Regions from separate parts of the Sphingobium sp. TomTYG74 genome, predicted to be linked through region 2. Evidence: riboswitches for the same ligand, from Rfam matches in the RefSeq annotation. Region 2 holds a riboswitch; the other holds the start of a gene.
What was found. Region 2 has a riboswitch for cobalamin ahead of ACZ5TB_RS14070 (cobalamin biosynthesis protein CobG). Riboswitches for the same ligand answer to the same signal wherever they lie in the genome.
Positions count from the first base shown of each region.

Region 1: another riboswitch for cobalamin. It lies ahead of ACZ5TB_RS00495 (TonB-dependent receptor plug domain-containing protein); the one in region 2 lies ahead of ACZ5TB_RS14070 (cobalamin biosynthesis protein CobG).

Region 1 is NZ_AP027341.1:97,358-101,253, forward strand. Features, by position in the region: gene ACZ5TB_RS00480 (molybdopterin-dependent oxidoreductase) at 1-103, shown strand, start outside; gene cobA (uroporphyrinogen-III C-methyltransferase) at 90-872, shown strand; gene mobA (molybdenum cofactor guanylyltransferase) at 957-1,493, opposite strand; cobalamin riboswitch at 1,521-1,781, shown strand; gene ACZ5TB_RS00495 (TonB-dependent receptor plug domain-containing protein) at 1,950-3,818, shown strand; gene ACZ5TB_RS00500 (ABC transporter substrate-binding protein) at 3,855-3,896, opposite strand, start outside.
Region 2 is NZ_AP027342.1:199,538-203,433, forward strand. Features, by position in the region: gene ACZ5TB_RS14065 (precorrin-8X methylmutase) at 1-276, opposite strand, end outside; gene ACZ5TB_RS14070 (cobalamin biosynthesis protein CobG) at 276-1,403, opposite strand; cobalamin riboswitch at 1,550-1,777, opposite strand; gene ACZ5TB_RS14075 (alpha/beta fold hydrolase) at 1,908-2,762, shown strand; gene bluB (5,6-dimethylbenzimidazole synthase) at 2,877-3,515, opposite strand; gene cobO (cob(I)yrinic acid a,c-diamide adenosyltransferase) at 3,517-3,896, opposite strand, start outside.

The DNA.
Region 1 (3,896 bases), on a different replicon from region 2:
CGGCAAGGCGATCGGCGCGGGCACCAATTGTGGGTCCTGCCGTCCCGCACTCGCCAACATCCTCGCCCAACTTCCGCAGGAGACGCTTCATGCAGCCGAATGAGATGATCGCCCCCGGTGAAGTCTGGCTGGTCGGCGCAGGGCCGGGCGACCCGGACCTCCTCACCCGCAAGGCCGAAAAGCTGATCGCCGCTGCCGAGATCGTCTTCTACGACGCCCTCGTCGGCCCCGGCGTCCTCGACCTCATCCCCGAGGGCGTCGAGCGGGTCAGCGTCGGCAAACGCTCCGGCCGCCACAGCAAGGCGCAGGAAAGCATCAACGACCTCCTCCTCGCCGCCGCCAAGGCGGGCAAGCGCGTCGTGCGCCTGAAGGGCGGCGACCCCTCGGTCTTTGGCCGCTCGTCCGAAGAGATGGAGCATCTCGCCGCAGACGGCATCCGCTTCCGCATCTGCCCCGGCATCACCACCGCCAGCGCGGCGGCGGCAAGCGGCAGCGCCTCGCTCACCCTGCGCGGCAAGGCGCGGGGCCTGACGCTGGTGACCGCGCATCTGAAAGCCGGTGAACCGCTCAAGCTTGACTGGGAAGCGCTCGCCCGTCCCGGCGGCACGCTCGGCATCTATATGGGCCGCGCCGCCGCTGGAGAGATCAGCCGCCAGCTGATCGCCGCCGGACGCGATCCCGAAACGCCGGTGATGGTGGCGGTCAATGTCTCGCTCCCCACCGAACGCCTGATCCGGGGGAAGCTGTCCGCGCTTGCCTTCCTTGTCGCCACCATCAGCGATGAAGACCCGACCCTTCTTCTGATCGGCGAAGCGGTGGCGGGCACATCCATGCCAGTAGGGGTTGCAGCCAGCGTCGCTCTTCAGCTTTGAAGACCGGCTCTTTGCAACTTTTGCCCTGAGCTTGTCGAACGCCCCGGAACTTAGTTGGAAGGAAGGGAGGGGGCTTCGGCAAGCTCAGCTTGGCTCGCGCCAGTGCGCCAGATCCTCCGGCCGGTTGATATTGGGCAGCACCAGTTCCGGCCGCTCCACCACTCGCGCGCCGATCCGATCCAGCCAGCCATAGATCGACCGATTATTCTCCTCCGCCAGATGCGCGTCCAGTTCGTCCGCGAGCGACGCAGGCCAGAAGCCCGCAAGTTGCTGACCCTTCAGCACCGCCGCACTGTCACCCACCAGCGCCTCCACCAGCGCCGCCGGATAGACGGGCATGTCGCACCCCGTCGTCAGCACCGCATCGTAACCCTGACCGCGCGCATGATGCAGCGCCGCGTTCAGCCCACCCAGCGGCCCCATATCCGCCGCTGGCCGATCCGCCAGCCCCGTCAGCCCATCGACGCTCCGCCCACAGACCACCACGGCCTCCACGTGCGGCGCGATTGCCGCCACCGCATGCGCCATCAGCGTGCGCCCGTCCGGCATCAGCGCCAAAGCCTTGTCGCTCCCGAACCGGCTGGATCGCCCACCCGCCAGCACCGCGCCCAGCAATCGCATCGATCCACTCCTTGGCAATAGCCTCACTTTCCCCTATGGCGCGCCGCGTGAGCGGGCAACCGCTGACATGAAGATCGCGCCGGAAAGGGAATGCGGTGCGGACGGGATCACCGTCCAACTCCGCGGCTGTCCCTGCAACTGTAAGCGGCGAGCGCGATGCACAGGGAAACCTGCAAGCCTTCAAAGGGGAAGGCGAGGGGGACCAGCCACTGGACCAAAAGTCCGGGAAGGCGTGCATCACCGCGACGACCCGCGAGCCAGGAAACCTGCCGGCGCATGGTCGCTCTTGCCTTGGGTCCAGGGATCGGTCCGGGCACGGTTTTCCGTCTGAGCGACGAAGCGGCGCAGGGCCGCATCGGTGCGCGTGACGGGGCTGGCGTCTCTTCTTCCCGCGCAGCGGCCGCGCAAGCGGCAGGCCCTGGGCTCATGTCGCATGGCGCTCAGGGAAGACAGAACATGATCAGGACCGGAATTTCACTGCTGGCGCTCCTCGCCGCCACCCCCGCGCTCGCCGCAGACGCGGACGAGATCGTCGTCACCGCCCTCGGCATCGAACAGCCCACCGACGAGGTCGGTCAGGCGGTGACCGTGATCGACGAAAAGACGATCGAAACGCGCCAGAATGTCAGCGTCGCGGACCTGCTGATCACGACCCCCGGCATTCGCCTCAACCGCGCCGATGCCGTTGGCGGTGTCACCGGCATTTCGATCCGGGGCGCGGAAACGACGCAGACGCTGGTGCTGCTCGACGGCGTCAAGATCAATGACCCGAGCGTCATCGGCGATGCCTATGACTTCGGCAATCTGCTGACCGGCAACATCCGCCGCATCGAAATCCTGCGCGGCTCCAACTCTGTCGTCTATGGCAGCCAGGCGATCGGCGGCGTGGTCAACATCATGTCAGCGGAGCCCGGCGAAGGCTTTGGCGGCAGCGCCTCTGTTGATTATGGCTATGCCGACACGTTGAATGCGAAGGCTGACATATCGGGCAGCACAGGCATCGCCTCTGGCAGCGCGGGCGTCGCCTATTTTCGCACTGATGGCATCTCCGCTGCCCAGGGCGGCACGGAGAAGGACGGCTATGAAAATATCGCGACCCACGCGAAGCTGAAACTCGCCTTCACCGACAATCTCAGCCTCGACCTGCGCGGCTATTATATCCATGCGAACCTCGACACCGACATCTTCTTCGGCGCGCCGGCCGACACGACGGACAGTAGCAAGCTTGACCAATATATCGGCTATGCGGGGCTCAACCTCGCGTCATTCGACGGCAAGCTGACGCAGCGTGCGGCGGTAACTTGGTTCCGCAACGACCGCGACTATTTCTTCGCGCCCAGTTCCGCCCCGGATTACGGCTATTCGGGCAAAAATCTGCGCTTCGAATATGAAGGCGTCTATCAGCCCATGGATCAGGCCAAGCTGGTCTTCGGCTATGAGCATGAACGCCCGGACTATGATTCTTTTTATTATGATTTCTTCACAGGCGACAAGGTCGTCAGCACGGCCAAGGTCAACATCGATAGCGTCTATGCGCTGGCGGTCGTAAAGCCGTTCACCGGCATCTCCCTGACCGGCGGCGTACGCCACGACGATCACAGCCAGTTCGGCGGCGCGACCACGCTGGGTGCCAACGCCAACTACACGCCCAATGAAGGCCGCACCAACATCCGCGCCAGCTATGGCGAAGGCTTCCGTGCGCCCTCGCTCTATCAGATCTACGACGGCACCTATGGCAATCTCGACCTGAAGCCCGAACGGTCGAAAAGTTATGACGTCGGCTTCGACCAGAGCCTCGACGGCGGTCGCGCGATGATCTCCGTCACCGCGTTCCGCCGTGATACCCGTGACCAGATCTATTTCGACGGCTTTGCGCTGCCTTTCGGTCGCTACATCAACCTTACCAGCACCCGGGCGAAGGGCTTGGAAGCAGCCGTCACGCTGAAGCCCGTCGATGCGCTTACCGTCACCGCCGCTTACAGCTATATCGATGCCATCGACCGTTCCGAGGGTGGCATTAATGAAGGCAAGCGCCTCCCCCGCCGCGCCAAGGATGCGGTCAGCGTCTCGGCCGACTATGATTGGTCCTTCGGCCTATCGACCGGCGCAACGGTGACCATGGTCGGCGATAGCTTCAACGATGCCGCCAACACCCAGCGGATCGATGGCTATGCGCGGCTGGATCTGCGCGCTTCACTGCCGATCAACGAGCATCTGGAGATTTACGGCCGCATCGACAATGTTACGGATGAAGAATATGCGACCGTCTATGGCTACAGCACCTACGGCCGGTCGGCCTATGGCGGCGTGCGTGTCCGCTTCTGACGGTAGAAGGTGAAGGGGGTGGGCGACTGCCCCTTATCAGCGGGGCGTGGCCTTTGGTCGCGCCCTGCCTTTGCTTGC
Region 2 (3,896 bases):
GCCAGCGGGCAGGCGAGCGCGCGTGATCCCTTCCGACACCATCCGCGCATCGCACAGGATCGGCGCGCCCGCCTCCAGAGCGGCAATCGCCGCCTTGGCGAACTCAGGGGAAAAGCGGATGTGCGGGGCAAGACCGGTCATGCCCGCCGCGTGGATCATCCGCACGGCGACCCGCTCTTCCTCCGGCGAAAAACGGTCCAGCGCCGATTCCGCGCGGATCATGCGGAAGGATTGGCGATAGATTTCCGCGCCGTCGGTTTCGTAAAGATGCGGCATCAATGGGCTCCGAAATGGGCGAATATCTGATCGGGCGACAGGCCCGCATGCAGCGGCGGCGCACCTGCGCGCGCATCATGGGCAAGGTCGAAGCGGCCCTCCCGCCCGGTCAGCACGACCGGCGCTTGCGAGGGGCGGGCGCAGCCCTTGGCGCAACCGGAGACATGCAGTCCTGGCACAGAGGGCGCGAGCCGCGCGGCCAGTTCACGGGTCGCGACGCTGGACTGTGGGCAGGCAGGAGCACCGGGACAGGCATCGGCGAAAAGGCGTGGGTCGGCGGGATCATCGCCCGGCGTTTTGCTGCCTTCCAGCACCAGCCCCCGCCATGGCGTGACCCGCACCGCCTGCATATCGTCCGTGATCATGGCAAGCAGCGTCGCAGCCTCGATCCGGCCAAAGGGCGCTGCGCGAAAGGGACCGGGCGCAGCGGCCAGCGCTGCGGCACGGGATCGCGCGGGGGCGGGGGCTTCGACCGCAACTTCGGGCAGCGGCGCATCATGTCGGGCCATGCGTCCCGCCTGAACGCCACCGCTCGCCACGAACCAATGGGCCATGCGGATCAGCCCCTCCGCTGCGCCCGCTGCGTGGACCGGGGTGCCATGCGCTCGCCCGTCAGCCCGCAGGATCAGCGCGCCGCTCTCAGACCGTTCCACCCTGAAATCGGCCGGAGCGTCGCTTAGCACCGGCGCGGGGCCGACGTCGATCGCAAAGCCAACCTTCGGGGGCAAATCCGGCAAGTCGTCCAGCCGCCCAGCCAGCTCCGTCGCGATAGTCGCGCTATTATCACCCTCACGCCAATCCGGGTTGATCAGCATCGGCATCCGGCCGTCCTGCTCCGCATCGGCATGCGCCAGCCCCAGCGAGACCAGCTGCTCCATCAGCGCGGCATGCTTCGCTTGGGCCACTCCCCTGATCTGCAAGGCCGCGCGATTGGTAACGTCGATATGGCCGTTGCCAAAGGCGATGGCGGCTTCGCACAAACCGATCGCCTGCGCCCGGATCATCCGCCCCAGCGCCGGGCGCACCCTTACCAGCAGGCCGTCGCCCGCCATCATCGGCCGCCATGCGGTCGGGCACCAGCCGCGCACGCCTGTGCCGACCGCGTCGCACGGCATCAGCTCCTGCATTGATCCAGCCCTCCCGCACCAGCGCCACGACAGACGGACGGCACGCACAGGCAGGCGGACAGGCCGCACGCCTGCACGGCCGCAGCCGCACGAAATTCGTCGCTCAAACGGAGAACCGAGCCGTGACCATCCCCTGGATCATGGCAAGAGCGACCTTTGCTCCGGCAGGTCTCCTGGCTTGCGGGTCACAGCTTGGCATGGGGCCTTCCCGGATCGCTCCAGTGGCTGGCCGCCCCCGTTGTCGGGACTGGCCGGTCCATGCCTCGCTCGCCGCTCACAGTTGCAGGGACAGCCGCGGATTAGGGAGGAAACCCTCCCGCACCGCATTCCCATTTAAGCCCCTCTAGCGGGGCACCGGCGCGATCGATGAACCGGGCGGACCCGGCTCGACCCGCTTCATAAGGGGGATGCAGGGGAAAGGGAAGTAGTCACAGGCCGCTTCCTTGCGCCAATCACCTGCCGCCGCTACGCCCGCATCAACATACGCAGAATGGAGAGGAAAAGATGAGCGATTTCAGCTTCGAAGCGACCAGCCGCTTTCTGGAAACGGACAAGGGGCGGCTGCATTATCATGAAGCGGGATCGGGTCCTGCGCTCCTGCTCCTCCACGGATCAGGCCCCGGCGTCACCGGCTGGGCGAATTTCCAGGGCAATCTGCCCTTCTTCTCCCGGCATTTCCGCACCATCATTCTCGACGCGCCTGGTTATGGGAAGAGCGATCCCGCCGATGGCGATCCGGTGGCTGTCGCGCGGGATGCCGTCGTCGCGCTCATGGACGGGCTTGGCATCGGTGCCGCGCATGTCGTCGGTAACAGCTATGGCGGGATCGTGGGCGGGCATTTGGCGGCGTCCCATCCTGACCGGGTGCTGCGCTACATCACGATTGGCGGCATCGGCTTCAACATCACATCGACATTTCCCAATGAAGGGCTGACCCGCCTGGTCGATTTCATCGAAAATCCGACGCGGGAAAACATCATCGCCTGGCTGGAATCGATGGTCTACGACAAGTCGATCATCACCGATGAGCTGATCGACATGCGCTACAAGGCGGCGCTGGAGCCGGTGACGATGGAAAGCAGCCGCAAGATGTATACGCGCACCGCGCTTGGCTTCATCGCCCAGTCGATGAGCGGCCCCGCCGTTTCGCAGCGTATCGACTATCTCGGCAGAATCCAGGCGCCGACCCTGATCATGTGGGGTCGCGATGATAAGGTCAGCCCGCTGGACGGCGCGCTGTTGCCGATGCGCATTATCCCTAATGCCGAGTTGCACGTCTTCCCGCGCTGCGGCCATTGGACGATGATCGAGCACAAGGACCGGTTTGAAGCGCTGGCTCTGGACTTTTTGCGGGGGTGAACAGCTAATCTCTCCCCCGTTCGCCCTGAGCTTGTCGAAGGGCTTCACTTTCTTTCAAGAAGGAGTGGGCTTCGACAGGCTCAGCCCGAACGGGCAGGGGTGTGGGCGTAATCCCTAACGCCGCACTACGACCGAATGCCAATCCGTCCGCTGTTCCCATCCCCGCCGTTCCAGCTCGGGCACATCCTCCTCGCTGACCGGCCGCCCAAGGCACAGCAGCCCCAGGCACGCCCAGCCCGCCGGAATATCCAGCATCGCGTTTACGCCTTCCGGCTCCACGATCGACACCCACCCCATGCCGATCCGCCGCGTCTGCGCCGCCAGCCAGAGCGTATGCACCGCCATGACGCAGCTATAGCGCCGTGCCTCGGGCATGGTGACCGCGCCCAGATGATGGCCGGTCTCCGTTCCATCGTCGCAATAGACGGCAAACAGCACCGGCGCCTCACGCAGCCCATGCAGTTTCAGGCTGCGATAGAGCCGGTCCTGATCACCGTCATATTCCTTGCCCGCTTCCCGCACCTGGCGGTCGACATGGCAGGCCAGCCCCTCGCGCAACTCCGCCGTCTCTATCCGCACGAAACGCCACGGCTGCGACAATCCCACCGACGGCGCGCGATGCGCCATGCTCAGCAGCCATTCGACGTCCGCCTCGTCGATCGGGTCGGTCCTGAAATGGCGAATGTCCCGCCGCGCCCGCACCAGCGCCTCGAACTGCGCGCTGTCAATCGGGGTGATAGCGGGTCCGCTCATGTCAGAATTCAATCCCTGCCTGCGCCTTCACGCCGCTGCGGAAGGGGTGTTTGACCAGCGTCATCTCTGTCACGAGGTCCGCCGCCTCCATCAGAGCCTCGGGCGCGTTGCGGCCGGTGATGATGACATGTTTCATCTCGTCCCTGCTCCCCACGGCCTCAAGCACCTCATCAACGGGCAGATAATCGTAGCGCAGGACGATATTAAGCTCATCTGCCAGCACCATATCATAGGCAGGATCGGCGATCATCCGCTTTACCTCGTCCCACGCTTCACGGGCGAGCGCAATGTCACGGGTCTTGTCCTGCGTGTTCCAGGTGAAGCCTTCGCCCATCGGCTTGAATATGACATTGTCCGGAAACGCATCGAACACCACTTTTT